DNA from 2 places in the Mammaliicoccus vitulinus genome. Region 1 is predicted to be linked to the other one. Evidence: riboswitches for the same ligand, from Rfam matches in the RefSeq annotation. Region 1 holds a riboswitch; the other holds the start of a gene.

What was found. A riboswitch is a leader RNA that binds a small molecule or an ion and turns the genes downstream of it on or off. The one in region 1 is predicted to bind lysine.
Region 2: it holds a riboswitch for lysine, as region 1 does, so the genes downstream of both, PYW35_RS07000 (aspartate kinase) here and PYW35_RS05525 (amino acid permease) in region 1, are expected to answer to the same signal.

The regions. Positions count from the first base shown of each region.
Region 1 covers NZ_CP118974.1:1,090,421-1,106,995, forward strand. The annotation lists gene PYW35_RS05500 (glyceraldehyde-3-phosphate dehydrogenase) at 1-243, shown strand, start outside; gene nrdR (transcriptional regulator NrdR) at 436-894, shown strand; gene PYW35_RS05510 (replicative helicase loading/DNA remodeling protein DnaB) at 906-2,285, shown strand; gene dnaI (primosomal protein DnaI) at 2,285-3,205, shown strand; gene thrS (threonine--tRNA ligase) at 3,519-5,447, shown strand; lysine riboswitch at 5,516-5,688, shown strand; gene PYW35_RS05525 (amino acid permease) at 5,776-7,269, shown strand; ribosomal protein L20 leader region at 7,322-7,447, shown strand; gene infC (translation initiation factor IF-3) at 7,472-8,002, shown strand; gene rpmI (50S ribosomal protein L35) at 8,028-8,228, shown strand; gene rplT (50S ribosomal protein L20) at 8,271-8,630, shown strand; gene PYW35_RS05545 (NUDIX domain-containing protein) at 8,782-9,405, shown strand; gene PYW35_RS05550 (hypothetical protein) at 9,408-10,334, shown strand; gene tig (trigger factor) at 10,431-11,711, shown strand; gene clpX (ATP-dependent Clp protease ATP-binding subunit ClpX) at 11,836-13,098, shown strand; gene yihA (ribosome biogenesis GTP-binding protein YihA/YsxC) at 13,276-13,863, shown strand; gene hemA (glutamyl-tRNA reductase) at 13,938-15,275, shown strand; gene PYW35_RS05575 (cytochrome C assembly family protein) at 15,296-16,129, shown strand; gene hemC (hydroxymethylbilane synthase) at 16,148-16,575, shown strand, end outside.
Region 2 covers NZ_CP118974.1:1,377,785-1,394,359, forward strand. The annotation lists gene PYW35_RS06970 (alanine racemase) at 1-602, opposite strand, end outside; gene PYW35_RS06975 (M20 metallopeptidase family protein) at 602-1,750, opposite strand; gene dapD (2,3,4,5-tetrahydropyridine-2,6-dicarboxylate N-acetyltransferase) at 1,821-2,537, opposite strand; gene dapB (4-hydroxy-tetrahydrodipicolinate reductase) at 2,539-3,276, opposite strand; gene dapA (4-hydroxy-tetrahydrodipicolinate synthase) at 3,273-4,163, opposite strand; gene PYW35_RS06995 (aspartate-semialdehyde dehydrogenase) at 4,181-5,164, opposite strand; gene PYW35_RS07000 (aspartate kinase) at 5,185-6,387, opposite strand; lysine riboswitch at 6,475-6,650, opposite strand; gene PYW35_RS07005 (ABC-F family ATP-binding cassette domain-containing protein) at 6,853-8,451, opposite strand; gene PYW35_RS07010 (CvfB family protein) at 8,595-9,497, shown strand; gene PYW35_RS07015 (DeoR/GlpR family DNA-binding transcription regulator) at 9,734-10,480, opposite strand; gene pepF (oligoendopeptidase F) at 10,635-12,431, opposite strand; gene PYW35_RS07025 (hypothetical protein) at 12,660-13,001, shown strand; gene PYW35_RS07030 (GNAT family N-acetyltransferase) at 13,084-13,662, opposite strand; gene PYW35_RS07035 (MerR family transcriptional regulator) at 13,806-14,555, shown strand; gene PYW35_RS07040 (hypothetical protein) at 14,972-15,094, shown strand; gene PYW35_RS07045 (MFS transporter) at 15,353-15,649, opposite strand; gene PYW35_RS07050 (aminoacyltransferase) at 15,930-16,575, opposite strand, start outside.

The DNA.
Region 1 (16,575 bases):
TCAAGTAAAGGTGCATTAAAAGGTATTATGGATGTGAGTGATGAACCACTTGTTTCTATAGACTTCAACACAAATCCTCATTCAGCAATTGTTGATGAACAATCTACAATGGTTATTGGCTCAAATAAAGTTAAAGTGTTAGCTTGGTATGATAACGAGTGGGGCTACTCAATGAGAGTTGTTGAATTAGCTGAACAAGTTGCTAATATACTATCAGAAGTTAAAGAACAAAAAATTTCATAATGAATATAGATTGTGCAAAGAACGTAATGTGGTAAATTTAATGCCACGTTACGTTCTTTTTGCTTAAAAATTATCTTTTGTAGCGTAAATGTATTAATGTATACCATATGTAAAATAGTGAGCATTTAAAAAAATACGAAACTACTGTATAATTTGTATATGAATAATAAAAGTATATAAGAGGTGAAACGAATGAGGTGTCCTAATTGTAAATATGAAAATTCTAAAGTAGTAGACTCTAGACACGCTGATGATTTAACTGCGATTAGAAGAAGAAGAGAATGTGAATCATGTGGATTTCGTTTCACAACTTTTGAAAGAGTAGAACTAACACCTTTAATTGTTGTTAAAAAAGATGGTGCTAGACAAACTTTTAATAGAGATAAAATATTGAACGGACTCGTTCGTTCATGTGAAAAAAGACCTGTGGCTTACCAAAAGCTTGAAGAAATTACAAATCAAGTAGAAAAAGAATTGAGATCTGAAGGTATAACAGAAGTATCTTCTAACGATATAGGTGAAAAAGTAATGGAACACTTAATGGAAGTGGATCAAGTTTCATATGTAAGGTTCGCTTCAGTATATAGAGAATTTAAAGATGTAGATCAATTATTAAAATCGATGCAAGGAATATTGAAAGACCGAAAGTAAGGTGAGTATTAATGGCGGAATATTTTAATGGCGTAAAACCTAGCGATGGATTTTACGTTAAATCAAATTATAATTATACACATGTCCATCAAGATATATTAATCAGCTTATACACGCCATTAATTGGGACAGATGCGATTGGTGTTTATTTATATTTATCACAGTTTAATTTTCATAATGAGACAGAAGCATATAATCATTACACAATAATGAATGATTTGAAAATAAATTTATCTAGCTTTAGAGATTCATTAGATTTATTAGAGGGTATTGGTTTGCTCAAGACTTACTTTAAGACTAATCAAGAAGAGCAAACATTTATATATATGTTGGAACAACCTGCAACTACTGAGCAATTCTTCAATGATCCTTTGCTATCTGTATTTTTATATCAACAAATTGGCAAATCTAGATATCTTTCACTGAAAAATAGATATAAGGATAGCAGTATTTCAACATCTGCATATCATGAAGTTACAAAAAGTTTTACAGATGTGTTTAAAGTGCCTAAACTATCAGAAATAGAACAGCAAGATGATATTCAAATCAAACCGGATGTGAAAAATAAAGGACTAGATTTATCAGATGTGCGATTTGACTTTGAAATGTTAGAGCTGTTATTAAACAATCATTTGATATCTAAAGAAATATTGAATAAACAAACGAAAGAAGTCATTATTCAAATTGCAACTTTATATGGCATTACGCCTGTAGAAATGAAATCAATTATTCTAAAATCTATTACGGAAAACCAAACCATTTCGTTACAAGATTTAAGAAAGCACGCACGCTCCATTTATCAAATTGAACATGAGGGAGAACTTCCAACATTAGATTTGAAAAAAGAGAGCGTGAAAGCTAAACAAAATGATGCTAAACAAGAAGTAGATTCTTTATTATCGTGGTTTGAGCTGTTAGACACTACAAGTCCAATTGAGATGTTGGCGTCATTTACAAAGTCAGAACCAACTATTTCACAAAAAAGAGTTGTAGAAGACGTTGTAACGAGAGAAAAATTGCCATATGGTGTCATGAACATATTATTGCAGTATGTAATGTTTAAAAATAATATGCAATTACCTAAAGCATACATTGAAGAAATTGCTTCAAATTGGAAGAAGTTAAAACTAACATCTGCTGAAGAAGCGTATCATTATATTAAAAATCTTGATAAACAAACAGCTGAAAAGAAAAAAGAACGAAATAATAAAGCAAATAACACATTTAAATTGAAATCAATTGAAAAAACACCTGAATGGTTATTAAAACAAAAGTCAGCTGAAACGCCAAAAGAAGAACAGAAAAATAATGAATCTGATGCTGCTTTTGAAAAACGAAAACAAGAGCTTCAAAAAGAAATGGAAGCTTTTTGGAAAGAAGGTGATCATTAATGGAACCACTAGGCCAACATTTGAAACAAAATAAAGATTTTCAAAAGAGACTAGAAAAAATAAAAAGAGAAACGTTAACGCATAAAGAAGTTAAAGCATTTTTAGATGAGCATCGATCAGAATTAACGAATGAAATAATTGAAACAGATTTAGATCAGTTACAAGCCTATAAAGACCAATCAAAATGCTGCGAAAAATGCAGTAGTTACCGTAATTGCATTAATTTTGTTAAAGGGCATGTCCCGGAATTATATATTCAAAATGATCACATAAAGACAAGGTATTTACCTTGTCCGAACAAAATTGAATATGATGAACGTAAATTTGAATCAAATCTTGTGACATCATTCCAAATGCCTGAAGAAACGTTGAAGGCAACGATTAAAGATATATACGTTGATAATGAATCTAGAATGGTTATTATTAAAAAAGCTATGGAAATATGTAATAAAATCGTTTCAGGCGAAGACACTAAAGGCCTCTATATTCATGGACCATTTGGATCGGGTAAATCATATATTTTAGGAGCGATATCTAACCAGCTTAAGTTGAAAAAGCAAGCTTCTACAATTATTTACTTACCTGAATTTATAAGAGTGTTGAAAAATGGTTTTAATGACGGTTCGTTTAGTGAACGATTTGAGTCCGCTCGTGAAGCGAAAGTGCTCATGCTAGATGATATCGGGGCAGAAGAATTAACACCGTGGGTAAGAGATGAAATTTTAGGACCTATATTACACTATAGGATGGTTCATAAACTTCCTACATTTTTCAGTTCTAATTTTAACTTCGACGAATTAGAGTTTCACCTTAGTAAAACAAGACAAGGTGCTGAAATTACGAAAGCGAGTCGTATTATGGAAAGAATCAAAACCATTACTGAAGATTATGAACTAGAAGGCAAAAACTATAGAGCTTAATTTTAGCTTGATATTTTAGATTAGAGTTGTATAATTGAGTTATCTTAAATGAATATAAAAATTTAGAGGACATGACGTCTATAAAGCATTCACAGAGAGTCTCATATCGCTGGAATTGAGATAATGCAATATAAATGGTTACTCCCTCATACATGATGCGTTAATCCGCATTCGGCTCAAGACCGTTATCTTATGTAGAGTTATCGTGCTTAAATAAGCGCGTTAATGAGGGTGGTACCGCGAGAGATTTCGTCCCTTTGGATGAGGTCTCTTTTTTATGTTCTTTAATAGAAAAAATGAGGAGGAAGTCGTTATGAGTGAAATAAACATTAAATTTCCAGATGGTAGTGTGAAAGGGTTCGAGCAAGGCACAACTACAGAAGAAATAGCCCAATCTATTAGTCCAGGTTTAAGAAAAAAAGCTGTTGCCGGTAAATTTAATAACCAATTAGTAGATTTAACAAGACCTTTAGAAAATGATGGAGAATTAGAAATTGTTACACCAGGTAGCAATGAGGCATTAGAAGTATTAAGACACTCTACTGCACATTTAATGGCTCAAGCTTTACAAAGATTGTATGGTGACGTGAAGTTTGGTGTGGGTCCTGTTATTGAAGGTGGATTCTATTATGACGTAGACACTGAACATAAAATATCTAGTGACGACTTCGAAACAATTGAAAAAGAAATGAAACAAATCGTGAATGAAAACTTTAAGATTGCGCGTAAAGTTGTAAGTCGTGATGAAGCAAAAGATTTCTTTACAAATGATGAGTACAAATTAGAATTAATAGATGCAATTCCTGAAGATGAGAACGTAACACTTTATTCTCAAGGTGAATTTACTGATTTATGTCGAGGCGTTCACGTACCTTCAACTTCAAAAATTAAAGAATTTAAACTTTTATCAACTGCAGGTGCTTACTGGAGAGGCGACTCTAATAACAAAATGCTACAACGTATTTATGGTACTGCTTTCTTCGATAAAAAAGAATTAAAAGCTTATCTAAAAGTATTAGAAGAAAGAAAAGAACGTGACCATAGAAAAATTGGTAAAGAGTTAGAGTTATTTACTACGAATCAAGATATTGGTGCTGGTTTACCATTATGGTTACCAAACGGTGCAACAATTCGACGTGAATTAGAGCGTTATATCGTGGACAAGGAAGTCGCAATGGGTTATGACCATGTTTATACACCAATTATGGCAAATGTTGATTTTTATAAAAAATCTGGTCACTGGGATCATTATCATGAAGATATGTTCCCTACAATGGACTTAGGAAACGAAGAACTTGTTCTTAGACCGATGAACTGTCCTCACCATATGATGATTTATAAAAATAGCCGTCATTCATATAGAGAATTACCAATTCGAATTGCAGAATTAGGTATGATGCATAGATATGAAGCGAGTGGAGCAGTATCTGGTTTGCAACGTGTCCGCGGTATGACTTTAAATGATGCGCATATCTTTGTTAGACCTGATCAAATCAAAGAAGAATTCAAACGCGTTGTAAACATGATTCTTGATGTATATGATGATTTCGGATTCGAAGATTATACATTTAGATTAAGTTTACGTGACCCAGAAGATAAAGAGAAATATTTTGACGATGATGATATGTGGAATAGAGCGCAAGCTGTTCTTAAAGAAGTTATTGACGAAATGGAGTTACCATATGAAGAAGCAATTGGTGAAGCGGCATTCTACGGTCCTAAATTAGATGTTCAAGTGAAAACAGCAATGGGTAAAGAAGAAACTTTATCTACTGCGCAACTTGATTTCTTATTACCAGAAAAATTTGATTTAACTTATATCGGTAATGACGGTGAAGAACATCGTCCTGTTGTCATCCATAGAGGTGTTATTTCAACTATGGAAAGATTCACTGCATTTTTAATAGAAGAAACAAAAGGCGTGTTCCCAATTTGGTTAGCGCCGAAACAAGTAGAAATTATTCCTGTTAATGCTGATTTACATTATGATTACGCTAGAACATTACATGATGAATTGAAATCTCAAGGCGTACGTGTTCACATCGATGATCGTAATGAAAAGATGGGTTATAAAATACGCGAAGCTCAAATGAAAAAAGTTCCATATCAACTCGTTGTTGGTGACAAAGAAGTGGAAAATCAAGAGGTAAATGTCCGCCAATATGGTTCTAAAGATTCGAAAACTGTCGAAAAAGATGAGTTCATCTGGAGCTTAGTAGATGAAATTAGATTGAAAAAGTAATAAGCTATTGAAATTCATTGTGTCATCGGGTATAGTTTTAATAGTAAATTTAATTAAATATTCCTCAGTAATGAGTTAGAGGTTGCAATATTCAATAGTAATTATTCAGAAGCGTAATGGCGCATATGTTGAAATAATGAAAGGGGATATTGCCGAAATAAATAGTAACCATGATGCTATTTATTGGGCCAGTGTTTAATAAATACTGGACTGTCACACTAAGTGATGTGCTACCAATTTGTATGGAATGAACATATATAGGTCGCATATCTTGAGGATATGCGACTTTTTTAGTGGCTCGATTGTGGAATGGAGAAAGGAAATAACAATGTCTCAAGAAAAATCAACAAACAATGTTCAAAGAAAGCTTAAAGATAGACATATATCAATGATCGCTATTGGCGGTTGTATAGGTACAGGTTTATTTATGACTTCTGGCGGTGCTATTAGAGATGCTGGACCAGGAGGGGCGCTATTAGCATATGCAATAGTCGGATTAATGGTGTTCTTTCTTATGACATCTCTAGGAGAAATGGCAACGTATTTACCGGTTTCAGGATCATTTAGTACGTATGCGACACGATTTGTAGATCCTTCATTAGGATTTGCGCTAGGTTGGAATTACTGGTTCAACTGGGTTATTACAGTTGCAGCTGATATTACGATAGCTTCTCAAGTTGTCAGCTATTGGGAACCGCTTGAAATTATTCCATCGTGGCTATGGAGTGTAATATTTATGGCCATTATATTCGGTTTAAATGCTCTTTCTGTTCACGTGTATGGAGAAAGTGAATATTGGTTTGCCTTCATTAAAGTTGCTACAGTTATTATCTTTATTGGAGTCGGTTTATTAACAATATTCGGTTTGTTAGGCGGAGAATATTTAGGATTCAATAACTTCGTAGCAGGTGACGCACCATTCTTAGGTGATTCTAATGTTAATACATTCTTGCTCGTGTTAGGTGTATTCTTAGTAGCAGGATTCTCCTTCCAAGGTACAGAACTCATCGGTATTACAGCTGGTGAATCTGAAAATCCTGAGCGTGCTGTGCCTAAAGCGATTAAACAAGTATTCTGGAGAATTTTATTATTCTATATTTTAGCAATTTTTGTAATTGGTATGATCATTCCTTATACGAACCCTAATTTAATGGGTGGAGATGAAGTGGCTAAATCGCCATTTACACTCGTATTCGAAAACGCTGGTTTAGCATTTGCAGCTTCATTTATGAACGCAGTAATTTTAACATCCGTATTATCAGCTGGTAATTCTGGTATGTATGCTTCAGTGAGAATGCTCTTCTCTATGAGTAAAGATAAACTTGCTTCACCTGTATTTTCAAAAACAAATAAATTCGGTGTTCCTTATACAGCGCTTATGGCTACAGCAGTCGTTGTTGTCATTATATTTGCGATTGAGCACTTAAGTGGTGGTGCATATGAATATATTATCGCTGCTTCAGGTATGACAGGATTTATTGCTTGGTTAGGTATAGCAATTAGTCACTATAGATTTAGAAGAGCTTTTGATATTCAAAATTATGATAAAACAAAATTAAAATATACAGCTAAATTATTCCCATTCGGACCACTATTCGCTTTTGCACTTTGTGCGGTTGTAATTGTTGGTCAAGATGTTGATTTCATTCAAACAGGTGAGTTTGAACCTAGAAGATTCTTCATCACATATATGGGTATTCCAGTATTTTTAGCATTCTTTATATTCCATAAAGTGAAATATAAAACAAAAATGATTCCACTAAAACAAGTTGATTTAAGTCAAGACGTGGATATGCAAGTATTTGAAAAGAATATTAAATAAAGATTGACATGAACGTTTATAATTGGTAAGATAAGTCTTGTTGAATACGAAACGGACCAAGTAGAAGCATACCCGCTTCTCACCTGTAGTGACGCGTAAAGCTGTTAGCAGGTACAATAAACCTTTAATGTTTATGGATGAGAGCGGGTGCATTGTGCATTCGTTCTTTTTTTTCTTGGACGACTTCGTAAAATTCTAGGAGGTGTCAACCATAGCTAAAGATCAGACTCAAATTAATGACAAAATTCGTGCGAAAGAACTTCGCCTTATAGGTCAAAATGGTGAACAAATTGGTGTTAAATCTAAAATTGAAGCAATTGAAATGGCTGAAAGAGTAGATTTAGACGTAGTAATCGTAGCACCAACTGCAAAACCACCTGTTGCAAGAATTATGGATTATGGTAAATATAAATTCGAACAACAGAAAAAAGAAAAAGAAATGCGTAAGAAACAAAAAGTAGTTAATGTTAAAGAAATTCGATTAAGTCCAACTATCGAAGAACATGACTTTGAAACAAAATTAAAGCATGCTCAAAAATTCTTATCTAAAGAAGATAAAGTTAAAGTATCTATTAGATTTAGAGGTCGTGCGATTACGCATAAAGAAATTGGTCAACGTGTGTTAGAACGCTTTGCAGAATCTTGTAAAGATATAGCAACAGTTGAGCAAAGACCTAAAATGGAAGGGCGTTCAATGTTCTTAATGTTATCGCCAATTTCAACTGAAAAATAAACCGAAATAATAGGAGGAAATCTCAATGCCTAAAATGAAAACTCATCGTGGAGCAGCTAAACGTGTTAAAAGAACTGGTTCAGGTCAATTAAAACGTTCTAGAGCGTTCACTTCACATTTATTTGCAAACAAATCTACTAAAGCGAAACGTAAATTACGTAAAGCTTCATTAGTTTCTAAATCAGATACAAAACGAGTTAAACAAATGTTAACGTACGTAAAATAATAAACATAGCGGACTAATGGTCCATTTTAAGGAGGAATTATAATGCCACGTGTTAAAGGTGGAACAGTGACGAGAGCTCGTCGTAAAAAAGTTTTAAAATTATCTAAAGGTTACTTTGGATCAAAACATACATTATATAAAGTTGCTAAGCAACAAGTTATGAAATCAGGTAACTATGCTTACCGTGACCGTCGTCAGAAAAAACGTGAATTCCGTAAATTATGGATTGCACGTATCAATGCGGCATCTCGTCAAAACGACATCAGCTATAGCCGTTTAATGAATGGTCTTAAATTAGCTGGTATTGATATCAACCGTAAAATGCTTTCTGAAATCGCTGTTTCAGATGAAAAAGCATTTGCTGAATTAGCTACTAAAGCTAAAGACGCTTTAGCTAAATAATAGCTGTTCATATACGCAATTTAAACTGTCGATAAAGGATTGAACTTTATCGACAGTTTTTTTATGAAAAAAGGGAGGAATAGCCCCATCTCCTTTACGCTTTATATTCCCTTTGATAAAATAGTGTAGAAAAAAGAATAAGGAGAATAATATGTCTAAATTTGACGAAATGATAACAGTTGTACCAAGAAAGACAATTTTTAATGATGAAGCGTATCAATTCGATGGCTTTAAATCAATTCAAGATGAAGAAACAAAATATATTTATGAAACAATTAATCAATATGAAACAAAGAGACGTGGAGATATGGAGGAAGACCCTTCATATAAACAATTGATTTCGTATTGCATATTAGAAAATGAAAATGACGAAGTATTGGTTTATGAACGTTTAACTGGTGGTGGTGAAGGTAGACTTCATGGCTTAAGTTCAATTGGCGTAGGAGGACATATGAATGATGTTCCTGGCGCTACTAATGTTGAAGAAGTTATAAGAGAAAACGCAGCACGTGAACTAGAAGAAGAAGTTGGTTTAAATAAACAAGATGTAGAAAATATGGAATTAATCGGCTTTATCAACGATGATCAAAATGAAGTTGGAAAAGTTCATATAGGTGTTGTCTTTAAATTAAAAGTTGATAAAGAAAGTGTAGAAGCTATCGAGACTGATACATTGAAAATCAATTGGGTTAATCAATCAGAATTGTCGCATAATGAAAACTATGAAACATGGAGTAGTCTTATTATAGACGGCATATATAGAAGAGGTGAGTAACCTTGAGTGAAATCATTCCATTTCCAAAATTGAAAAATCAGCTCATTACGAGTATTAATCAAGCAATAAAAAATGGACAGTTTGATGAAGCTTATCAAACGTTTGAATTATATGAACAACATTTTGCGATGGATGAAGAACTTTCATTAAAAAAATGTGAAGTCTTAAAAGAGTGTGGCCATTATTTAGAATTAAGAGAAGAAGCAAGTATATTGTTAAATCAAGGACATGATTATTACGATAAAATTGTTGTTTATTTTGTCGAAAGCTTATATTATTTAGAACAGTATCAAACAGTAGTTGAAATCATTAATCAAATTAAAGATGAAAACATTGAACATTCTACTAGAATGTCGCTACTTCCAATTCAAGATATGGCAAAAGATAAACTCGACCAAAGACAGCTTAAAGCTTCAGAGGTATTAAGAACGTTTCAAGAAACACAATTTGAAGAGCAAATTAATCTATTGATAGATTTAATTGATAATCACTTAGGTGTATTTAATTTAACGTTAGCTCAAATTATAGAGAACGAATCACTGCATCCTAATGTACAAAGTTTAATTTTAGAGTATTTGAGATTAGGCGAATGGTCTGCAGATGTAAAATTTGAAAAGCTAAACGAGATTATAACCGTTAACCCCATCGAATTAGATGGCATTGAAAGAACAAACATTAACAAAAATATCATTCCTAAAATAATAGATCAACTTGAAATTGATAGTCCTTCATCAATTGAATTAGCTAAAAGTTTACTGAATCAACACGCTATAGTAATGTATCCAATTACGTTTAGTGAGATAAAAGATGAAAATTTAATTGCGTGTTACTTGAAACTTTTATCAGAACGTTTTAATATAGACGCTAACTACAAAAGTGTAAATCAAGATGATTGGCAAAAATTTATTGATTTTATTCAAAAATTGTAATGAATATAAACACTATAGTTGAAACATCAGAAAGCTATGTTATAATTAAAGAGTTGAAAATTAATAAAATTAGGATAATCACGGAGGTTTTTATTCATGACAGCAACATGGGAAAAGAAAGAAGGTAACCAAGGTTTATTAACTGTTACGGTTCCTACAGAAGAAGTAAATAAAGGTTTAGACAAAGCATTCAAAAAAGTTGTTAAAGAAATTAATGTACCTGGCTTCCGTAAAGGTAAAATGCCAAGACCATTATTCGAACAAAGATTTGGTGTTGAATCATTATACCAAGACGCATTAGACTTCATTTTACCTGAAGCATACGGTAATGCAGTTGAAGAAGCAGAAATCAATCCAGTTGATCGTCCGGAAATTGACGTTACACAAATGGAAAAAGGTAAAGAACTTATCTTTGAAGCTACTGTAACAGTTGAACCAGAAGTTGAATTAGGTGACTATAAAGGTCTAACTATAGAAAAACAAGATCGTGAAGTAACTGACGAAGAATTCGACAAAGCATTAGAAGACGCAGTGAGTCGTCAAGCTGAATTAACAGTTAAAGATGGCGAAATCGCTGAAGGCGACGTTGTAAACATTAACTTTGATGGTTATGTTGACGGTGAAGCTTTTGAAGGCGGACAAGCTGAAGGTTACGATCTTGAAATTGGTTCTGGATCATTTATTCCAGGATTTGAAGAACAACTTATTGGTCTTAAAGCGAATGATAGCAAAGATGTTGTTGTCACTTTCCCTGAAGAATATCACGCTGAAGAGTTAGCTGGTAAAGAAGCAACATTCAAATGTGAAATTAATGATGTGAAATCAAAAGAAATTCCAGAATTAGATGATGAATTAGCTCAAGAGCTTGATGAGTCAATTAAAACTGTAGACGAGTACAAAGAAAAATTACGTAAAGATTTAGAAGATGCGAAAGTAAATCAAGCGGAAGCAACTGAAAAAGAAGAAGCGATCACTAAAGCTTCTGACAATGCTAAAGTTGAAATTCCTGAAGCTATGATTAACACTGAATTAGATCGCATGATGCAAGAATTCGAACAACGTATATCACAACAAGGTTTAAACCTTGAATTATACTATCAATTCTCAGGTCAATCAGAAGAAGAACTTAAAGCACAAATGAAAGAAGACGCTGAAAAACGCGTTAAAACTAATTTGACTTTAAAAGCTATCGCTGATGCAGAGAATATTGAAGTTTCTGATTCAGATGTTGAAGCAGAATTGACTAAAATGAGTGAACAATTTGGATTATCTGTTGAAGATATTAAATCAACATTAGGTAATAACGACATTTTAATTAACGACCTAAGAATCCAAAAAGTTATTGACTTATTAGTTGCTGAATCAGTTGGAGAATAATTGTTATTCAGTATTAAATTAATTATAGTAGCAGAATTTTTCTGCTACTATTCTTTTTTTAGTTCGTTTAATTTGAAAAAGTAAAAAACATTTAGTATAGTCTAAAAAGAATAGGGGTGTAAAAATGTTTAAATTTAACGATGGTGAAGAAAACTTAAAATGTTCTTTCTGTGGTAAAGAGCAGGATCAAGTTAAAAAACTTGTAGCTGGTAGTGGTGTATATATTTGTAATGAATGTATAGAACTTTGTTCTGAAATAGTAGAAGAAGAATTGAAGTCACAAGAGCCAGAACAATTTACTGAAGTTCCTACACCTAAAGAAATTATGGAACAATTAAATGATTATGTTATTGGACAAGAAAATGCTAAAAAATCATTAGCAGTTGCTGTCTATAACCATTATAAACGTGTTCAACAACCTTCAGAAAGTGAAGATGGTGTTGATTTACAAAAAAGTAATATCGCATTAATTGGACCTACTGGTAGTGGTAAAACATTACTAGCTCAAACATTAGCTAGATCTTTAAATGTTCCATTTGCTATTGCAGATGCAACGAGTTTAACAGAAGCTGGTTATGTAGGTGAAGATGTAGAGAATATATTATTAAGATTAATCCAAGCAGCAGACTTTGATGTTGAAAGCGCTGAAAAGGGTATTATATATGTTGATGAGATTGATAAAATCGCACGTAAATCTGAAAACGCATCTATAACAAGAGATGTTTCCGGTGAAGGTGTTCAACAAGCATTGCTTAAAATATTAGAAGGTACTACAGCAAGTGTACCGCCACAAGGTGGCAGAAAACATCCTAACCAAGAGTTTATTCAAATAGATACAACTAATATTCTATTTATTCTTGGTGGTGCGTTTGATGGTATTGATGAAGTTATCAAACGTAGATTAGGTGAAAAAATAATTGGTTTCAGTAGTTCAGGTGAAGAAATTAGCGATGAAGAATCATTGTTATCACAAATCAGACCGGAAGATTTACAGTCTTATGGTTTAATCCCTGAATTTATCGGTAGAATTCCAATTGTAGCTAATTTAGAAACGTTAGATGTTGATGCATTGAAAAACATTTTAACTCAACCTAAAAACGCATTAGTAAAACAATATACTAAAATGCTTGAATTAGATGATGTTGAATTACAATTCGATGAAGAAGCACTAACAGCGATAAGCGAATTAGCTATAGAACGTAAAACAGGCGCGCGTGGATTGCGTTCTATTATTGAAGAAGCTTTAATTGATATCATGTTTGATATTCCATCAAGTAGCGATGTTAGCAAAGTTGTCATCACAGAAAATACAATTAGAGATAATAAATTACCTAATTTATTTGATAGTGAAGGTAACTTAATAAATGATGAAAAGACATCAGCATAACTATAAATGATCTATAAGAGGCTGGGACAAATTATTTGTCTCAGCCTCAATCATTTATAATGGGTGGTACAATGAAATCTTATTTCAACATTAGATTTCTGTTTCGCTCCGTTTGCTTTGTTTAAAATATAAGCAATATAAGATATAATAAAAGAAACAAACTTGTAGGAGAAAACAATGAAAATTAATCCGAATAACGTAGATATTATAATAAGCGCAGTTGATCCAAAGCAATATCCTGAAACTGGTTTACCTGAGATAGCGCTTAGTGGACGTTCTAATGTTGGTAAATCAACGTTCATTAATACACTAATCTCAAGAAAAAAAGTAGCAAGAACTTCATCTAAACCAGGGAAGACGCAAACATTGAACTTCTTTAACGTAGATGAACAACTTATTTTTGTAGATGTGCCAGGCTATGGTTATGCAAAAGTAAGTAAAAAACAAAGAGAACAATTTGGTAAAATGATAGAACAATATTTAACGACTAGAGACGAATTGAAATGTGTAATTCAGCTAGTAGACATTAGACATAAACCAACACAAGATGATGTATTGATGTATAATTACTTAAAACATTTTGAAATTCCTACAATCATTATCGCAACTAAAGAAGATAAAATACCTAAGGGCAAAGTTCAAAAACATTTAAAAATTATACGACAAACTATGGAAGTTGATTCTGAGGATAAGTTAATAAGTTATTCATCTGTTAAAAAAGAAAAGACAGACAATATTTGGGCGTTATTGTCACAATATATTTAAACAAAATCCTCACATTCCTAGATTAGAAATGTTATAATTTAGGCATTGGACATAAATTAATGGGGGCGTTAGAAGTGCATGTTGTTGTAGTAAGTGTAAACTATAAGACTGCAGACGTTGCGATGCGTGAAAAATTAGCGTTTAATGATCAAGAAATAGAGAACGCGCTCGTAGCTCTAAGTAATAAAAAATCAATATTAGAATGTGTAATCTTATCAACATGTAATAGAACTGAAGTATATGCTGTTGTAGATCAAATGCACACAGGTAAATATTATATTCAGTCATTTTTAGCTGACTGGTTTGATCAATCATTAGACACAATTAAAGCTTATACAAATGTGTTAACTGAGAATGATGCAGTGGAACATTTGTTTAGAGTGACATCAGGTTTGGATTCAATGGTCCTAGGTGAAACACAAATATTAGGACAAATGAAAGATGCGTTTCAAATTGCACAAACTGAAGTTACAACAGGTACAATGTTTAATCGATTATTCAAACAAGCAATTACGCTAGCTAAGCGTGGTCATCATGAAACAGATATTGCATCTAATGCTGTGTCGGTTTCTTATGCTGCAGTAGAGTTATCTAAAAAAGTGCTAGGTAAATTAGACAATAAGAAAGCACTGATCATTGGTGCTGGTGAGATGGCAGAATTAGCAGTTGCAAACCTTAACGGTAGTGGCGTAAATGACATTACGGTAATCAATCGTACTGTTGCTAAAGCAGAAGCATTAGCAATGCAGTATAAAGGCGTAGCTAAAGGCATCAATGAATTACAATGTTCATTGATGGAAGCTGATATTGTTATTAGTTCTACAAGTGCAGAACATTATGTCTTAACTAAAGAAATGATGCAAGATGTAGAACGTTTTAGAAGAAACAAGCCACTTGTATTAATTGATATTGCTGTGCCTAGAGATATTGACCCTGCAGTAAATGATCTAGATTTAATGTTTAACTATGATGTAGATGATTTGAACGGTCTAGTAGACGCAAACCTAGCAGAACGTGAACAAGCAGCTCGTGAAATTGAATTACTCATTGCAAAAGAAATAGATAAACATGAAGAATGGGTAAACATGTTAGGTGTTGTACCTATTATTACAGCGCTTAGAGATAAAGCGTCACATATACAACAAGATACTATGGAAAGTGTAGAAAGAAAGCTTCCTGATATGACTGAAAGAGAAAGAAAAGTTATATCTAAACATATGAAGAGTATCGTTAATCAACTATTAAAAGACCCGATTACACAAGCTAAAGAATTATCAACGGATAAAAAATCAAAAGAAAAATTAGAATTATTCCAAGAAATCTTTAATATCACAAATGAAGTAGAGCAAATTAATGAAACTAAGAAAGAAATAAAGAGAGGTCAATTGTCTACAAGCACAGTTGAATCTTAATTTAAATATATGGTGATGCTATGCAAGATATAATTGCGGTACGTTTGCATGAAATTGTATTAGTCATTTACATGATATGTTTAGGGTGCTATTTCTATGACTTTATTCAAAAAAATTCTAAAGTAAGAACGTTTGGGTACTACGCACTAGGGATTGTTTGGATTTTTCAAACAATCTTTTTGTGCATGTATATTGTGACAACAAAACAATTCCCAATCTTGACTATATTTGAAGGTTTTTATTTTTATACATGGATGATTATTACAGTTTCATTAGTTATAAACTATTTTAAATCAACAGATTTAACAGTATTTATTATTAATCTAATTGGATTTGTATTCTTAGTTATTCATACATTTAGACCTGAGCAATATGATACAGAAAATACTGCTTCTAATATTATGAATGAATTGCTATTAATACATATATCTTTAGCAATTTTAAGTTACGTTCTTTTTGCATTAAGTACATCACATGCAATATTGTATTTACTTCAAAGAAAGAACTTAAAAGAGAAAAAGTTTAACCAAAAGTTCTTTAGAATGGGTAGTATTGAACAATTAGAACAAAATGTTTTTAGATTCTCTTTAGTAGGATTTTTAGTACTGCTCATCAGTTTAATATTAGGCATTCAATGGGGCTTAATTATAATTGGTAGTGAGATTTGGATAGATATGAAAGTGATAGGATCATTAATAGTCTTGTTATTATACGGTGTTTATTTATTTTTAAGAGTGAGAAAATCTGTTAATACTAAAACATTAGTCATAGCGAATATTATGATATTTTTAGTGTGTATGATAAATTATTTGGTGGTCTCAAAATTTTCAGGATTTCATCAATGGTTTAACTAAACAATGATGGAGGAAATTATGCGTAAAATTATTGTAGGTTCTAGAAAAAGTAAATTAGCAATGACGCAAAGTCAGCAATTTATAGATAAATTAAAAGAAACATATCCAGAATTAGATATTGAAATCAAAGAAATTGTAACTAAAGGTGATAAAATAATTGATGTTCAATTGTCTAAAGTTGGTGGTAAAGGTTTATTCGTAAAAGAAATCCAACAAGCATTATTTGATCGCGAAATTGATTTTGCGATTCATTCGCTAAAAGATGTTCCTAGTGAATTGCCTGAACAGCTCACACTTGGATGTGTACCTGAACGCGAAAATCCTTTTGATGCTTATATCGCTAATAATCACGTAAAACTTGCAGATCTAAAGCCAGGTAGTATAGTAGGCACAAGTTCTTTAAGACGTGGTGCACAAATATTAGCTAAATACCCTCATTTAGAAAT
Region 2 (16,575 bases), 290 kb from region 1:
CGGACATAACTCGCGCTATTTTGAGAGTGTATAAATTCAAATTTATAGCCCGCGTTTAAAATATGCGTTAAACAGTTATTCCATGCTGTTCTTTCAGTCTCATATTCATCACCATCAAATTCGTCAGCATAGCCAAAATGCGTCCAAATCCCTTCAATAATTGCTTGATGCTCTGTAGGGAGGCTTGAATTATGTTCTAATGCTTCTATCATTTCATATTGATCCTTTAATCCTGAACGGTGCAATAAATTTTCTAGCTCTAAATGTAATTTAATACCTGCTAAAGATTCTATATGCTCATAGAAGAACTTTAAAGAGGGCAATGTCATTGCAATATTATAGGTTTTTAACGTTTCAAATTCTACTGATGGATTCATGAGAAATATGTTCACATTTTGATCTAAGTTGCGTATTCTAATCGCTTCATGCAAAGAAGTCGTACTAAAAGTATGAATGCCCGCTTTTATAAAAGATTGGACAGCAAATTCTAAACCGAAATGATAAGCATCATTTTTTACAACTGCCATAACATCATTATCGTGAATGACATTTTTTACATTATTAATAAATTTTTGTTCTTCAATTTTTATACGTGCTACCATTAAACGACCTCTCCTTGAGTTAATAAAGCTGTGTAATAATCAGCGATACTTATCAATATTTCTTCATCAAAATTCAATCTATTTGTGTGAAGACCATATACATAATCTTTTTCTATATTTCGTGTTCCGAAAAAGACAAAATAACTTGGTGCTAAATTTCTATAAAAACTAAAGTCTTCTCCGAATAAATAAGGCTTTTCAAGTTCATGTTGTGTTAAATTAACTTCAGATAACGCATTTGTTACGCCTTCATAAAGACTGGCATCATTTATAGTAGGTGGATATCCTTCTGCGTATTTAAGTGTGCACGTTACATTAAATAATAATTCAACACTTGCTGCTATTTTTTGCATTTGATCTTTAACTATTTGAAGATCATTCGTATCATAAGTTCTAATTGTACCTTCTAAATAGCCGTTTTGAGGAACGGTATTAATCGCTTCACCAACATTAAATTGGCCAACGTGTACGATATTACGATTGAGACCATTTAAATGAAATTGCTGTATTTGTGTAACTTGAGATAATACGTGCATCATTGCTTCAGAGGCCGCTTTACCTTCTTCTTTACTTGCCACATGACTAGACAAACCATTTAAATAGAACCTATACTCAGTCGCACTCGCTGTAATTTCATCATTTTTAAACGCAACAGTTCCTGCATCTTCAAAAGGCATAATATGCACACCATATATCTTTTCGATATTATGTTTATCAAACACTTTCGATTGTATCAATTGATTAGCGCCAGCTTCTGTTTCTTCAGAAGGTTGATAAATAAATACAACATTATGAGGTAATTGACCTTTATCATATAAAGCTTTACAACGTTTTGTAAAAAGCATAAGTGCTGTCGTATGGCCGTCATGCCCACATGCATGCATAACGTTATCGACCGTACTTTTATATGAAATATCGTTCACTTCTTGAATAGGTAAGGCATCAATATCTGCTCTATATGCAATTGTATGATTTGAATTACCCTTTAAATAGCCAATAATACCTGTTTGAATAGGGCGTTCATATGGAATTTCAAGTTCTTTTAAAAATGATTCAATATATGCTGTTGTTTCATACTCTTGCATGCTCAACTCAGGATGTTGATGCAAGTATCTTCTTGTATTTTGAACAAATTCTAATTCAGACATTAAACTCAGTCCCTTTATAGTATGTATAGAAAACGCCAATCAAAATGATTGGCGCATTCATGTTATATAATTAATTTAAATTACGTAATGCAGATACAATTTCTTTTTTACCATCTTGAACATCTGCTGATTGTTTAATTACTTTAGCAGGTGTACCAGCAACGACTGCACCTTCAGGAACATCTTTCGTTACAATAGCACCAGCTGCTACAATTGCGCCTTTACCAATTCTTACACCTTCAAGAATAACTGCATTTGCACCAATTAATACATCGTCTTCAACAATAACAGGAGAAGCACTTGGTGGTTCAATTACGCCAGCTAATACTGCACCAGCACCAACGTGAACATTCTTACCTGTTGTAGCGCGGCCACCTAAAGTAGCATTCATATCTATCATAGTGCCTTCACCGACTACTGCACCAATATTAATTGTTGCACCCATCATAACTACAGCGCCATCTTCAATCACAGCATGTTCTCTAATGAAAGCACCTGGCTCAATACGTGCATTTGTATTTGTTAAATCTTTTAATGGAATTGCTGAATTACGGCGATCATGTTCAATTTCTACATCAGTAAATGAAGATTTGTTGTTCTCATAAAAGCTCTTCCAATCATTCGCATCACAAAAAATTGTTTTTGATGATTCTGAACCAAATACTTTAAATGACTCTGGGAACTCAACATTTTCAAATTGCCCATTTACATAAACTTTTAATGGGGTTACTTTCTCCGCCTCACTAATATATTGAATAATTTCTTCTGCTGTAAAATCTTTAACCATGTTAAATTCTCTCCTCATTTAAGTTATTGTATGTGTAATATCCGTTTTCTTTATTTACTAAAACATCAGCTACATTAATAGCGCCATTTGCAAAGATATCTTTAGATTGTGCACGGTGAGTAATTTCAATTGTCTCATCGTGTCCTGCAAACAATACTTGATGTTCTCCAACAATTGTACCACCTCGTTGAGAGCTAATTCCAATTTCTGCTGCTTCACGTTTAGATGAAGACTCGTGTCTATCATAAACTGGCACTGACTGTTCTCTTTTCTCTTTAATCGCATCATATAGTTGTACAAGTGTACCACTAGGTGCATCTACTTTTTTATTATGATGTTTTTCAATCATTTCAATATCAAAGTCTTCCAGTAATGGGACTGCATATTGAATAATTTCTTTAAGTATGTGAACACCATAACTCATATTAGCACTGAAGAACACAGGCATATGAGCAGACTTTTCTTTTAGTTTTTCAATTACTTTTTCTTTTTCACCAGTTGTTGCTATGACTAAAGGTAACGTAAAATCTTCTTCTAGCAACGGTAATAACAGTTCAGGATTTGAAAAATCGATCGCAACATCCGCTTCCGGTGCTTTAGAAATTGAATTAAAAGCAGGGTAGGGATATTGTTTAGACGAATCCTTTACAATTACACCTACAATTTCGTTATCTCTTTCTTCAGCTAATCTCGCGACGCGTTCATTCATAGCGCCGTAACCAATTAATAATATTCTCATTGTTTTACACCATCTTTGAAAGTATTAAATGCTTCACTTAAAATAGTTCTTTCTTTTTCCTCTAAAGTTACAAGTGGTAATCTCACTTCATATTGCCCAAATCCTAATTCAGAAGTGAGTAACTTAATTGGTACTGGATTAACATCGACACTTAAGTGATTTAATAAAGTCACAATTTCTGCATTTAAAGCAGTAGCTTGTTCTAATTGATCATTTGAAACGTAATCATATAATTGTTGTGTTTCAAATGGTATCGCGTTAGCAACTACGGAAATAAGTCCATCGCCACCTAGACGATAATAATCGTACATATTGTCATCATTGCCACTATATAAAGCAAAATCACTTGGTAATTTACTTTTTAAAGTTTTTGCATATTCTAAATCGCCAGTTGCATCTTTAAGTGCAACGATATATGGATTTTCACTTAATTTAAGCACCGTATCAATTTCTATCGTCATGTTCGTTCTTGAAGGCACATTGTATAGAACGACTGGCAATGCAACTTCATTGGCAATTTTAGTGAAATGCGCAATTAAACCTCGTTGACTCGTTTTATTATAGTAAGGTGTAATTAACATAATTGCATCTGCACCTAATTCTTTTGCTTTAATAGATGCCTCAATTGAAGCTTGTGTATTATTTGTACCTGTTCCTGCAATAACAGGCACACGGCCATTCACTTTTTTAATACCGCATTCTAATAAAGCGTTTCTTTCTTCAGCTGTCAATGTTGGGTTCTCAGCTGTTGTACCGTTGATAATAATACTTTTAACGCCATTCTCTATTAAAAATTCTATATGATTTTCAAATGCTTCGTAGTCTACATCCTCGTTTGTAAATGGTGTTGTTAGGGCAACGCCCACACCCGTAAAAATATGTGACATACTTAACACTCCTCATTTTATTTATTTAATTGCATAACTTGTTCTAACACTTGAACTGCATTTAAACTTGCACCTTTTAGTAAATTATCTGAAGTACACCAAATATGGAAAGTATTATCTAAAGAATCATCTTTACGAATTCTTCCAACAAATACTTCATCTTTACCAGTAGAGTGTATAGCTAATGGGTATTCGTTATTTTCAACATTGTCTACTAATACAACTCGATCATCTTCTTTAAATAAGTTCTTGATGTCTTCAACTGTTGCTTCTTTATCTAATGTTACGTTCATGTGGACACTGTGGCTATCTTGTACAGGTACACGCACACAAGTCGCTGTAACATTTAGAGACGGTTGATCTAAAATTTTTCTCGTTTCTTCAATCATCTTTTGTTCTTCTTTTGTATAACCATCTTCTAAAAATACATCTATATGTGGTAACACGTTATTATATATTGGGTGAGGGTAGTTCTTAGGTGCTTCACCTTTTTCACCATTAGACAAATCTTCACGACCAGCAAGTCCCGAACCTGATACTGCTTGGTAAGTTGTATAAGCAACTCTTTTTAAACCAAATGTATCTAATAAAGGTTTCAATGGCACGACTGATTGAATAGTTGAACAGTTCGGATTCGCAATGATTTTACGATCTAATTTCGGTTCGTTAACTTCTGGAACGATTAAATCAATACCTTCATGCATTCTCCATTGACTAGAATTATCTATAACAATAGCGCCATGTTTTTCAAAGAGTGGTGCGAATGCTTTACTTGTTCCGCCACCAGCGCTCATAATCACATAATCAAATTGACCATCTGTTTTTTCTTCCGTTAAAGCTTCAACAGTATATGTTTTTCCTTGAAATTCAACTTCTTTACCTGCTGATCTTGGTGATGAAAATAGTACTAGTTCATCAAATGGTACATTCTTTCTATCTAATACTTCTAATACTTTTTCTCCTACTAAACCTGTTGCACCTACAACTGCTAATTTTGTCATTTTTTTCACTCCATCATCAATTATATATTAAACGCTTCACTTAAAGTTCGAACGGCAGTTTCACCTGAATCACGATCAACGACATAAGAAATACTAATTTCTGAAGTCGTTGTTTGATAAAAGCGTATGTCATGACTAATTAAAGTACGAAAAGCTTTTGAAGCTATTCCAGACATATCTCTCATACCAGTTCCGATTACAGAAAGTTTCGCGTAATTATCTTTCATTTTGTAACGCAGGTGAGGGTAATCCTCAGTTAAGCTTTCAATAATTTGTTCGATTTGTACAACTTCTGAGTCTTTAATCGTAAATGAAAGCTGTAATCCTTGTTGATTTTCAATTTGTGAAATCATATCAACATTCATTGATTGTTCTTCTAAAGCATCAAACAAATTTTGTAATAATGCGAAGTTTTGCATTGGATAAGTTAAAGTAACATGAATCATATGTTTATCTAATGCGACTCCTGTGACTGCTTTTTTCTCTAAAATCTCTGTTTGTGGCATAATCCATGTTCCTTTCACGTTCGATAATGTTCTACCAAGATAAAGAGGTGTATTGTAATTTTTAGCGATTTCAACACTTCTTGATTCTAATACACCTGCACCTAGAGCGCTCATTTCCATCATTTCTTCATAAGAAACTTCATTTAATAACTTCGCTTCTTTATAAATTCTAGGATCAGTACCATATACACCTTCGACATCTGTATAGATTTCACATGATGTATCGATGCTCGCTGCAATCGCAACTGCTGTTGTATCAGAACCACCACGACCTAAAGTGGTAATTTCTAAATGATCATTTACACCTTGAAATCCTGCAACAACGAGTATGTCATTCGTTTCAAAAGCTGTTTCAAATCGTAACGCATCAATTTCTGCGATTTTACTTTTCAAATGATGACCAACCGTTTTAATACCAGCTTGATAACCCGTCATTGCTTTCGTTTGAACACCTATATCATTTAATACCATAGAAAGATATGAAATAGTCTGTTGTTCTCCAGTTGTTAAAAGCATAGCTAAATGTTCATCTTTAGGTCGAGAGGTTAGTGCGCTAATATTCTCAAGTAAAGAATCTGTCGTTTTACCCATAGCGCTAACCACTACTACTAATTGTTCTCCATTATCAACGCGTGATTTCAACATATACGCGATGTTTTTAATCTTGTTAAAATCACCGACGGACGTACCGCCAAACTTTAATACACTTTGCTTCAAAATAATTCCTCCTATAAATCGGGAGGTCAACGCCGTAATATAAATAAAAAAACAAGCTCGGCATCCGAACTTGTTTTAATTTATATATACAAGTGATGCACTCCATTATTCCTAAGATAATGACAGACAACTAGCTCTTAACCTAAATGTCCAACATAATATTTCTGCAAAAATATAATGTTTCGGCATCGCACCCTTTCGCTCCTTAAAGATTGCAGTCTAATAGGGGAGTTACTAATGATTGATGCGCCTCATCAAAAACATATTCAATTGGTATGCATTCATTATACATAGAAAGAATATTGATGTAAAGAGAGAAAACAGATAAATTCAAAAGTTCTAACTATTTCAACAATTGTTGGAAAAACATGGATACTATGTAGATTCATTCATATTATCTTTTGACATAAAAAAAGCTTCAATCCAACTATAAGTGGATTGAAGCTTCTCTATATATCATATTAATTATAAAAGACCTGAATCTTTCAAGTATTCTTCATAAGTGATTTCTTTAGAAATAACACCGTCTTCTTTAATATCTATAACTCTATTTGCAATTGTGTTAATAAACTCGAAGTCAAATGATGTGAAAATTAAAGAACCTTTGAAATTCTTCAATCCATCATTTACTGCAGTAATACTTTCTAAGTCTAAGTGGTTAGTTGGCTCGTCTAATAATAATACGTTAGAGCTTGACAACATCATTTTACTTAACATACATCTTACTTTTTCTCCACCTGAAAGTACGTTTGCTTTTTTCTTAACTTCTTCACCACTAAATAACATACGTCCTAAGAATCCTCTTAAGAATGTTTCTGTTTGTTCTTCTGGTGGTGCATATTGTCTTAACCAATCAACTAAGTTCAAATTAACACCTTCAAAGAACTCTGAGTTATCTTTTGGTAAATAAGACTGACTTGTCGTAACGCCCCATTTAACTGTTCCTTCATCAGGTTCAAGTTCTCCAGCTAAAATACGTAGTAGGGTAGTTTTAGCAATTTCACTTTCTCCTATTAATACTGCTTTATCATTAGGATTCATCGTGAACGATACATTGCTTAATACTTTTTTACCGTCAATTGTTTTAGAAACACCTTGAACTTGTAATAATTCGTTACCAACATCTCTATCCATAGTGAAATTAACGTATGGGTAACGTCTTGATGATGGTTGAATATCATCAAGTTCAATTTTATCTAACATTTTCTTACGACTTGTTGCTTGTTTAGATTTAGAAGCGTTAGCGCTAAATCGAGCAATAAAGTCTTCTAATTCTTTAATACGTTCTTCTTTTTTCTTGTTTTGATCTTGAGCCATTTGAGAAACAAGTTGACTTGATTGATACCAGAAGTCGTAGTTCCCAACAAATAATTTAATTTTACCGTAATCTAAGTCAGCAATATGCGTACATACGTTGTTTAAAAAGTGTCTATCATGTGATACGACAATAACAGTATTCTCAAAATTAAATAAGAAATCTTCTAACCAAGCAATTGCCTTAATATCTAAACCGTTTGTAGGTTCATCTAGTAATAGAACATCTGGATCACCAAATAAACTTTGTGCAAGTAACACTTTAACTTTTTGATTGTTTTCTAACTCAGACATTTGTTTGTCATGCAACTCATCTTTAATACCTAAACCTGAAAGTAAAACAGATGCATCCGCTTCAGCGTTCCATCCATTCATTTCACCAAATTCACCTTCAAGCTCTGCTGCACGCATACCGTCTTCATCAGAGAAATCTGGTTTCATATAAATTTCATTCTTTTCAGTCATAACTTGCCATAATTTTTCATGACCTTTTAATACAACATCGATTACTTTTTCATCTTCATGTGAAAAGTGATCTTGTTTTAATACTGCTAGACGTTCATCTTTACCAAGTGAAACGTGGCCTGATTGAGAATCCAATTCCCCAGATAAGACTTTTAAGAACGTTGATTTTCCTGCGCCATTAGCGCCAATAAGTCCGTAACAGTTTCCTGGTATGAACTTAATACTTACATCTTCAAATAGCTTACGATCGCCAAATCGCAAACTTACATTAGTGACTTGTAACATTAAATGACTCCTTTTCATTAATACTTCTATCGATGAATTATATCATAAATCAAACAAAAAAGGGCAAGAGATTGAACAGTCGTTACACGAAGAAAAATACATGTTATAATGAATAAACGAAAAAGTTAAGAATGGAGAATGACATGACAAATGATACAGATACACTTGTAGGTCGCATAGACTTTTTAAAAGTGGATAGATTAGAAGGTTCAACATACCATTTACTTGGACCAAATAGTGAAAGAATTAAAATGAATGCTTCAGAAGTAGGCGAAGATGATCAGTTAGAAATAGGAGAAGATTATAGTTTCTTCGTATATCCAAGTCGATCAGGAGAATTATTCGCTACTCAAAACATGCCTTCAATAACAAAAGACCGTTATGATTGGGTAAAAGTATTAAGAGTAGACAGAGATGGCGCATCAGTAGATGTAGGATTACCAAGAGAAGTATCAATACCTTGGGAAGATTTACCAAAAGTAGAAGAATTGTGGCCACAAAATGGTGACATGATTTTCTGTACACTTAGAATAGATAGTCATAGTCAAATGTTTGCGAGGTTAGCAACTGAAACAATCGTTGACACAATGTTTAAAGTCGCAGAAGAATCAATATTACATCAACACGTTACAGCTAGACCTTATAGATTATTAAGAGTAGGTACTTTCTTATTATCTAAAGAAGGCTACAAAATATTTGTACACGAATCAGAACGTAGACATGAACCAAGACTTGGTGAAGAAATGGACGTTAGAATCATCGGCGTAAAAGAAAACGGTGAACTAAACGGATCATTCTTACCATTAGCTCATGAAAGATTAGACGAAGATGGCCAAGTTATATTCGATTTACTCGTAGAATATGATGGAGAACTGCCATTTTGGGATAAATCAAACCCTGAAGCTATAAAAGAAGTATTTAATATGAGTAAAGCTAGCTTTAAACGAGCAATCGGTAGATTATACAAACAAAAGCTCATTACAATAGAGACAGGTAAAATCACCATCACTCAAAAAGGCTGGTCTCAAGTTAAAAAAGAAGATTAATCAAGAATCAATAAAAGAGTTTGGAACATAAATCCCAACTTAAAATAAATCACCCAATCCATTGTAATCATTTTCGGATTGGGTGATTTTATATTTCTGATTTTGCAAAGTGCTGACGCCCGGGGGAATAGTATGAGCGAGAGACTACAGGCTCGAGCCATACCCCTAGGCAAGCATGCACTTTCAAAATCGTAAAAATATAAAATATTAAAAGCTCGCTTCTACTTTTCTTTATTTCAAATAATTTTATTAGGATAGGCTTCTAGTATATCTTCTGTCACTTCATCGTCTGATATTACAGCATCAACATCATCGGTATTATAGAAATTATATAAAGCTTGTACACCAAATTTCGTACTATCCGCTGTAATATATTTTAACTTGGCATGCTCAAGTATAATATGGATGCCTTTTCCTTCTTCTTCATTAGCAGTCGTCAGCTTCTGATCATATATACCACTTACACCTACAAATGCTTTTGCAACATGAAAGTCTTCCATCATTTTATTAGCAAAGTGTCCGATAAATGTGCCAGTTTTAGATCTAAATCTTCCACCAACAAGTAAAATATCTATATTTGATAAATCCTTATACTGTAAAAATATATCAAGTGAATTAGTAAAGATACTTAAATTCTTGTCTTTAATAAAATCATATATCAGTTCGTTTGTTGAGCCTGAACCAATAAAGATGATATCTTCATTATTTATTAAATCTCCACATTTTTTGGCAATTTTTAATTTATTGGACACATTGATAGTTTGTTTTTCTTTATGAGATTTCTCATTATATAAACGTTCTTCTTTCAATTTTGCGCCACCATGGATTCTATTTAACAAGCCTTCATTCTCTAATTCTTGTAAATCTCTTCGAATAGTCATTTCAGCAACACTCATTTTTTCAGAAAGGGCAGACACTTTAACCGATAGCTCGCGGTTTAGTTCATCCATAATGAATCTATGCCTATCAACTTTTAGTTTCACGATTCGTCCTCCTAGTCATAACACTTTTTATAAGTTCGAATTTGTTTGCTTATATTGTAGCACACATGTTTATATAGTAAGCACAATATATAAAAAGGGTTTATCCATTTTATATAACGGATAAACCCTTTATTTGCTTCAATAAACATTAAATTTATTCGATTTCATCAGTTAATTGTTCAAGTTGATCGATTAAACTACCAATATAGGCGATTGTTTCTTTTAGAGGCTTATCAGTCGTGATATCGATGCCTGCTAATTCTGCAAGTTCAACTGGTGATTTTGAACCACCAGATTTCAAGACATTTAACCAATCTTCAACTGCAGGTTGGCCTTCTTTTTCAATTCTTTGGCTCATCGCTGTACCAATCGTCAGTCCTGCAGAATATGTGTAAGGGTATAAGCCCATATAGTAGTGTGGTTGGCGCATCCAAGTTAATTCAGCACCTTCAGTGATTTCAACATCGTCTCCCCAAAAGTCAGAAATCACTTGTTTCTTAATTTCATTGAGAAGTGGGGCAGTTAAAGCTTCACCATTATCGACACGTCTATATACTTCTCTTTGGTATTTAGCTTCTAGTAAATGCGTTACCATATTATGATAATATGTTCTAGAAATAATAGAACTGATTACCCAGCGCTTAAATTTAGGATCATCTGATTTTTTCAACAAGCTATTGGCCATCAGCATTTCATTCATTGTAGATGGCGCTTCTACAAAGTACATTGAGCAATCAGCTTCATAGACATTTTGATGAGCATTTGCTAAATTAAAATGTCCTGCATGTCCTAATTCATGAGCCAATACAAATACTTCTGTCATTTTACTTGTCCATGAAATAAAAATAAATGGATTGACGCCATATGGACTAGCACAATAAGCACCTGTTTGTTTCCCTTTATTTTGAGGGAAATCTATCCAGCGTTTATCATAGCTGTCATTCACCATTTCCATATAGTCTTCTCCAAGAACACTCAAAGCATCCTTAATATACGCTTTAGAACCTTCAATAGAAACATCTGGTTCGTACGTAGGGTCTAAAGGTATACGTAAGTCTTCAAATTTCAACGTATCCAATTGATTAGTACGCTTTAGTAATTGCGCATATCTTCGCATGTGTGGTGCTAATTCTTCAGAAATAACATCAATTTGTCGATCATACATTTCTCTCGTTACATCTTGAGGCTCTAATAAGAAATCTATTACAGAATCATAACCACGTAATTCAGATTCTATTTTTTCCTTTTGAACATGCGCATTGTATGTTGCTGCAGTCGTGTTTTCATAACGACGTAATGCTTCATTAAATTTCTTGAAAGCATTTCTTCTCACTTCAGTGTTTGAATCAACTTCATAATCACCTTCAAATGACACATAATCTAAAGGAATTTCCTCTCCATTAGCTTCAAAAGTGCCGAATTCAATATCTAACATTTTAGTAATACCATACATTTCATACGGTGCACCAAAAGTAGGTGAGAACGTAGCTAGCGTTTTTTCAACTTCTGGATGTAAAGTATGCGCTTTTTGACGTTTTAGTAATGATAAATATTTAGGATATTCAGATTGCTTAATTAAAGCATTAAACGCTTCTTCATCCAACTGTAAAATTTCTGATTCAACAAATGATAGAAGGCCAGCTACTTTTCCATAAGTAGTTGAAAATTGTGCCGCTACTTTTTGGCTCTTATCATCAGAAGTGTCTGTAGAATATAATAATTCCGCATATGTACTTAAATGTATAATGCTTACAATAATGTCAGCTTGATCTTTTAAAGCTGATTCTATAGTTGAGATTTCATTTAATTGGTTCACATATTTTTCATTAAAAGCCGTTACAGTGCTAACTAAATCTTTTAATGAACTATAAAACGCATCATTATTATGATATAAGCTTGAAAGATCCCACGTTTCCTGAGTAGGAACTTCATTTCTTAATACTTGTCCCATCATATCACCCTTTTTAATTATTTATTCAAAATATTTAACTTATATAATTTATTATACATATAATTAAGTGTCTCGTCATATTATTGAGAAGCTATCATCTAATGGTGTTCGCTGAATATATACAAACCATTTTCTAAATAATATAAATACATTTACTATTAAATTTATAATTAAACTAAAAGAAACAGGGTATAGATATAGACAACTAGAATGAAGGAGGCGAACATCTTGAACATATTCGATTTTCCAAATTATTTATGGATTTCTTTCGTAATAGTCATTATTTTTTCTGTTTTATCTTCATTAATACTTAAAAAACACGTAATTAGTGCAATTTTGACATTTATCGTATTAGGTATGATCGCATTTATATTGCCTAATTTTTATGATATTACATATGAACCATTATTAGGATACGCTGCTTTTATGGCTATCATTAGTCTGATCGTATGCTTATTTACATGGTATTTAATGAGAAAGAATCAAAGAAGAAAAGCTGCAAAACATACTCAAAATGAAGACATTGAAGATGGACGCCAATTTAATGAACTCAAAAGACGTGATAAATAAAATACAAATCAAAAGAAGCCTTAAGATTTCAAAAATCTTAAGGCTTCTTAATGTATGGTTTCATTCAGTTTATGCGAAACACTTATTTAAAATGAATAGGTGTTGTAATGGCATATAATGCTTCATTGATTAATTTTGATTGATTGGCACTTAAATCAGAATTCTTCAATGTACCTTCACGTTCATAATTACATCTTTCAATTGTTTGTATACTTTTACTGTTTTTAACGTCAATATATGCTTCAATCCTTGCAAATTGATGTGTTTCAATTAAATAGCGTGTAACAAATTGAATTGCTTCAGTCATATAGCCTTTACCTTGAGCTGACACGACCGTCCAATATCCAATTTCACAAGAAGGTATTCTTAAGTCTATATCTTGCAACACTATTGAACCAACGAATGTTTTAGTTTCTTTATCAAAAAGAAAATATCTTAAAATTTGCTTGTTATAGTTCATATCTGTTGTTTTATTGATAAAATCTATCGCTTTAAATTCATCGAAATTATAATTGAAAAATGAAACCCATTCTTTTAATGTACCAGCAGAATGGAGTAATTCATCTTTAATCGTTTTTTTATATGCTAATACTTGTTCTCCAGCCATAAGTATTAAGCGAGATGTTTCTAAAGTTAAGTCATATTGAGGTTCTCTGTTCATGTTAAAACTCCTGTCTTTCTATTATTCTATATATACTATACCACTTATTAATCTGACATGATTTCAAAAATAAAAAATTATATTTGTTGTTGACTCTTACGTTGCGTTAGACTTTATAGTGAATAAATGAGGAGGTTAAGTAAATGGAAATGACTGTTAAAGAACTAGCCAAAATAGTAGGTATAAGTGTGCGCACACTTCATCATTATGATGACATTAATTTGTTAAATCCATCTAACATTTCAGAATCTGGCTATAGACTTTACTCTGAAGACAATTTAGATAGACTTCAACAAATCTTATTTTTCAAAGAGCTTGATTTTCCTCTAAAAAAGATAAAAGAAATTCTCGACGATTCATCGTTTGATAAACAAGAAGCATTGAATATGCATAAGAAACTGTTAATGAATAAAAGAAAACGCATTGATCAAATGATACAAACGATAGATCAAACAACGAGACATATGAAAGGAGAAATAAACATGACTAAAGAAGAAAAATTTATAGGATTCGATTTCAATAAAAATGAATATGAAGCTGAAGCACGTGAAAAGTGGGGCGGTAAGACAGTGGATCATGCGAATAAGCGTATCTATAATTTATCTGAAACAGAAAAGAAATCAAAGGAAGAAGAAATGAATGAAATCTTTAGAGCATTTGCTGAATATCGAGAAACATCACCAGAATCTGAAGCTGCACAATCAATCGTACAAAGATGGTATGACTATTTAAACGCTAATATAGATTATGAATATACGTTAGAAGTCTTTGATGGAATTGGAGAAATGTATGTTGCTGATGAAAGATTCGCTAAAAATATAGATAAATTCGGTAAAGGAACTTCACAATTTGCTAGCGAAGCAATTAAAGCTTATGTTAGTAAACATTCATAACAAGAGATAAAGCACAACGAACAAATCGTATTAATTACGATTTGTTCGTTGTTTAATTTTATTCATATATATGATAAGCTATCATAATCTAAAATTCAGATTTAATGAAATGATCTTATGTATTTAGATATTGCATAACTACCGTATATGATATATAAGCTCAATTAATGCTTGATAATTAGCAGGAAAACAATTAATGCTTGTATTAAACTTCATATGGACGTATATATGTTAGTAAAATGGACAAAACTTATAAAACAATTAAATCATTTATAATTGAATGTAAAATCAATAATTCATATATCAGCTAATTTAATGCCGCATTTTAAGTAGCATAATCAATAATTGATTGATTATGCGTATATAACTCAATAACAACGCATCAAAACACATTAATCGTAACGCATGGAAACATCATGACATTATTATTAAATCATTTTGATAAACAGTTTGGTTTTGATGAATGTAAAAACTTAAACAATCCAGATTTATACGTTATAGATAATGAACAACAAATTAAACGTATAACATTAGAATAGGTGTCCCCTAAAGACAATATACTTAACTTCCTATAATATATATTATGTAAACTAATTATGAAATTTAAAATGATATGTTCATTTATACGCACTTTAATCATTTAATTATGTCATTACATTAACTCTACGATTATGACCATACTTATATAGTCTTAGACAATCTCATTCATCATAGAAACTCTTTACTATCATTCACCTATAGTAAAGAGTTTTGTATTACTATGTTACATACGCATATAAATTTATTAAAGCATTTATTTAAACTTTTTTAGCTTCTGAGCGATAAATGATATTTCTCATTATTATAAACACCATACTGATGATCAATGCGATTACACCAACAAATAGAATTTCTTGTGTGCCTAAACTTGTAATGATTATGCCAGATATTGATGTTCCTATGGTTGTACCTAAGTTAACTGATGTTAAAAACAATCCATTGGCGAAATCTGGTGCTTGTGGTGCTGCTGACATGATCCAATATTGATTGATATTTGCGCCTATTCCGGCTAATATACCCCAAAACAGAATGATTATTGCAGTTGGTATTGTCATTTCTGCTAATGGATAAAATATTAAATAAAGTGCGATTTATATTGTATCAAAAATAAAATTTGACATAGAATCAACTACTGAATAAACTTTCATTTATATTATAAAATATTTTGTTAATATTCGGTATTTTTTTAGCGCTGACTCCTGCGGGAAAAGCATGATTCGAAGACTACAGGCTGAGAACATGCCGCGGAAAGCATGCGCATAAAAAAATACCGACAAAGTTTAAGACTTTGTCAGCACTCTAAAGCTGAAATATTCATTTCAGCTTTTTATCTATCTATTTCTTAATTTTTGATCTTACTTTTTGTAATGTATTGTATAAGAAGTACTTTTTCTTATTGATTGGTTTATAGAAGTCACCAATTAATTCTTCTATTTGTACATCAAATCCTCGTTTAAATCGATATACACCATAGTCTTCACTATTTTCTGTGAAGTCTCCAGATAATCCGTAGAAGTTATATCTTTCAAAACCATTTTCGAAACAGTAGTTAATCATATGCCAATGCATCATATATGGTCCCATATAGTGATTATATTTTTCACTAGATCCACCTGAGAAGTAATTAATTTCATATGCATTCTCAAAGAATACACCTGCTGCTAAGTTTAATACTTCACCGTCAGTTTTAATCAGTTCACTTGTTTCTAGTAATTCTTTTTGTGCATGATCAATTTGTCTATCTGTCTCAGCTATTTTTTTAAGTTGTTTTTCTGATTTATTTTCTTTTGCCATCATTTGATCGCGTCTTGTTTCTAAGTCATTTAAGCTTTCTTGTGTTGTCTTAATATATTCGTTTAAATCGATATATGCTAAAGGTACAAGTGCTTTAGAACCATATGTATCGATAAAGTTTAAGAAGTATTCATCTGTTTTTGAAATGAATCCTGCTCTTTCTTCTGTTTCTCTATACAGTTTAAAG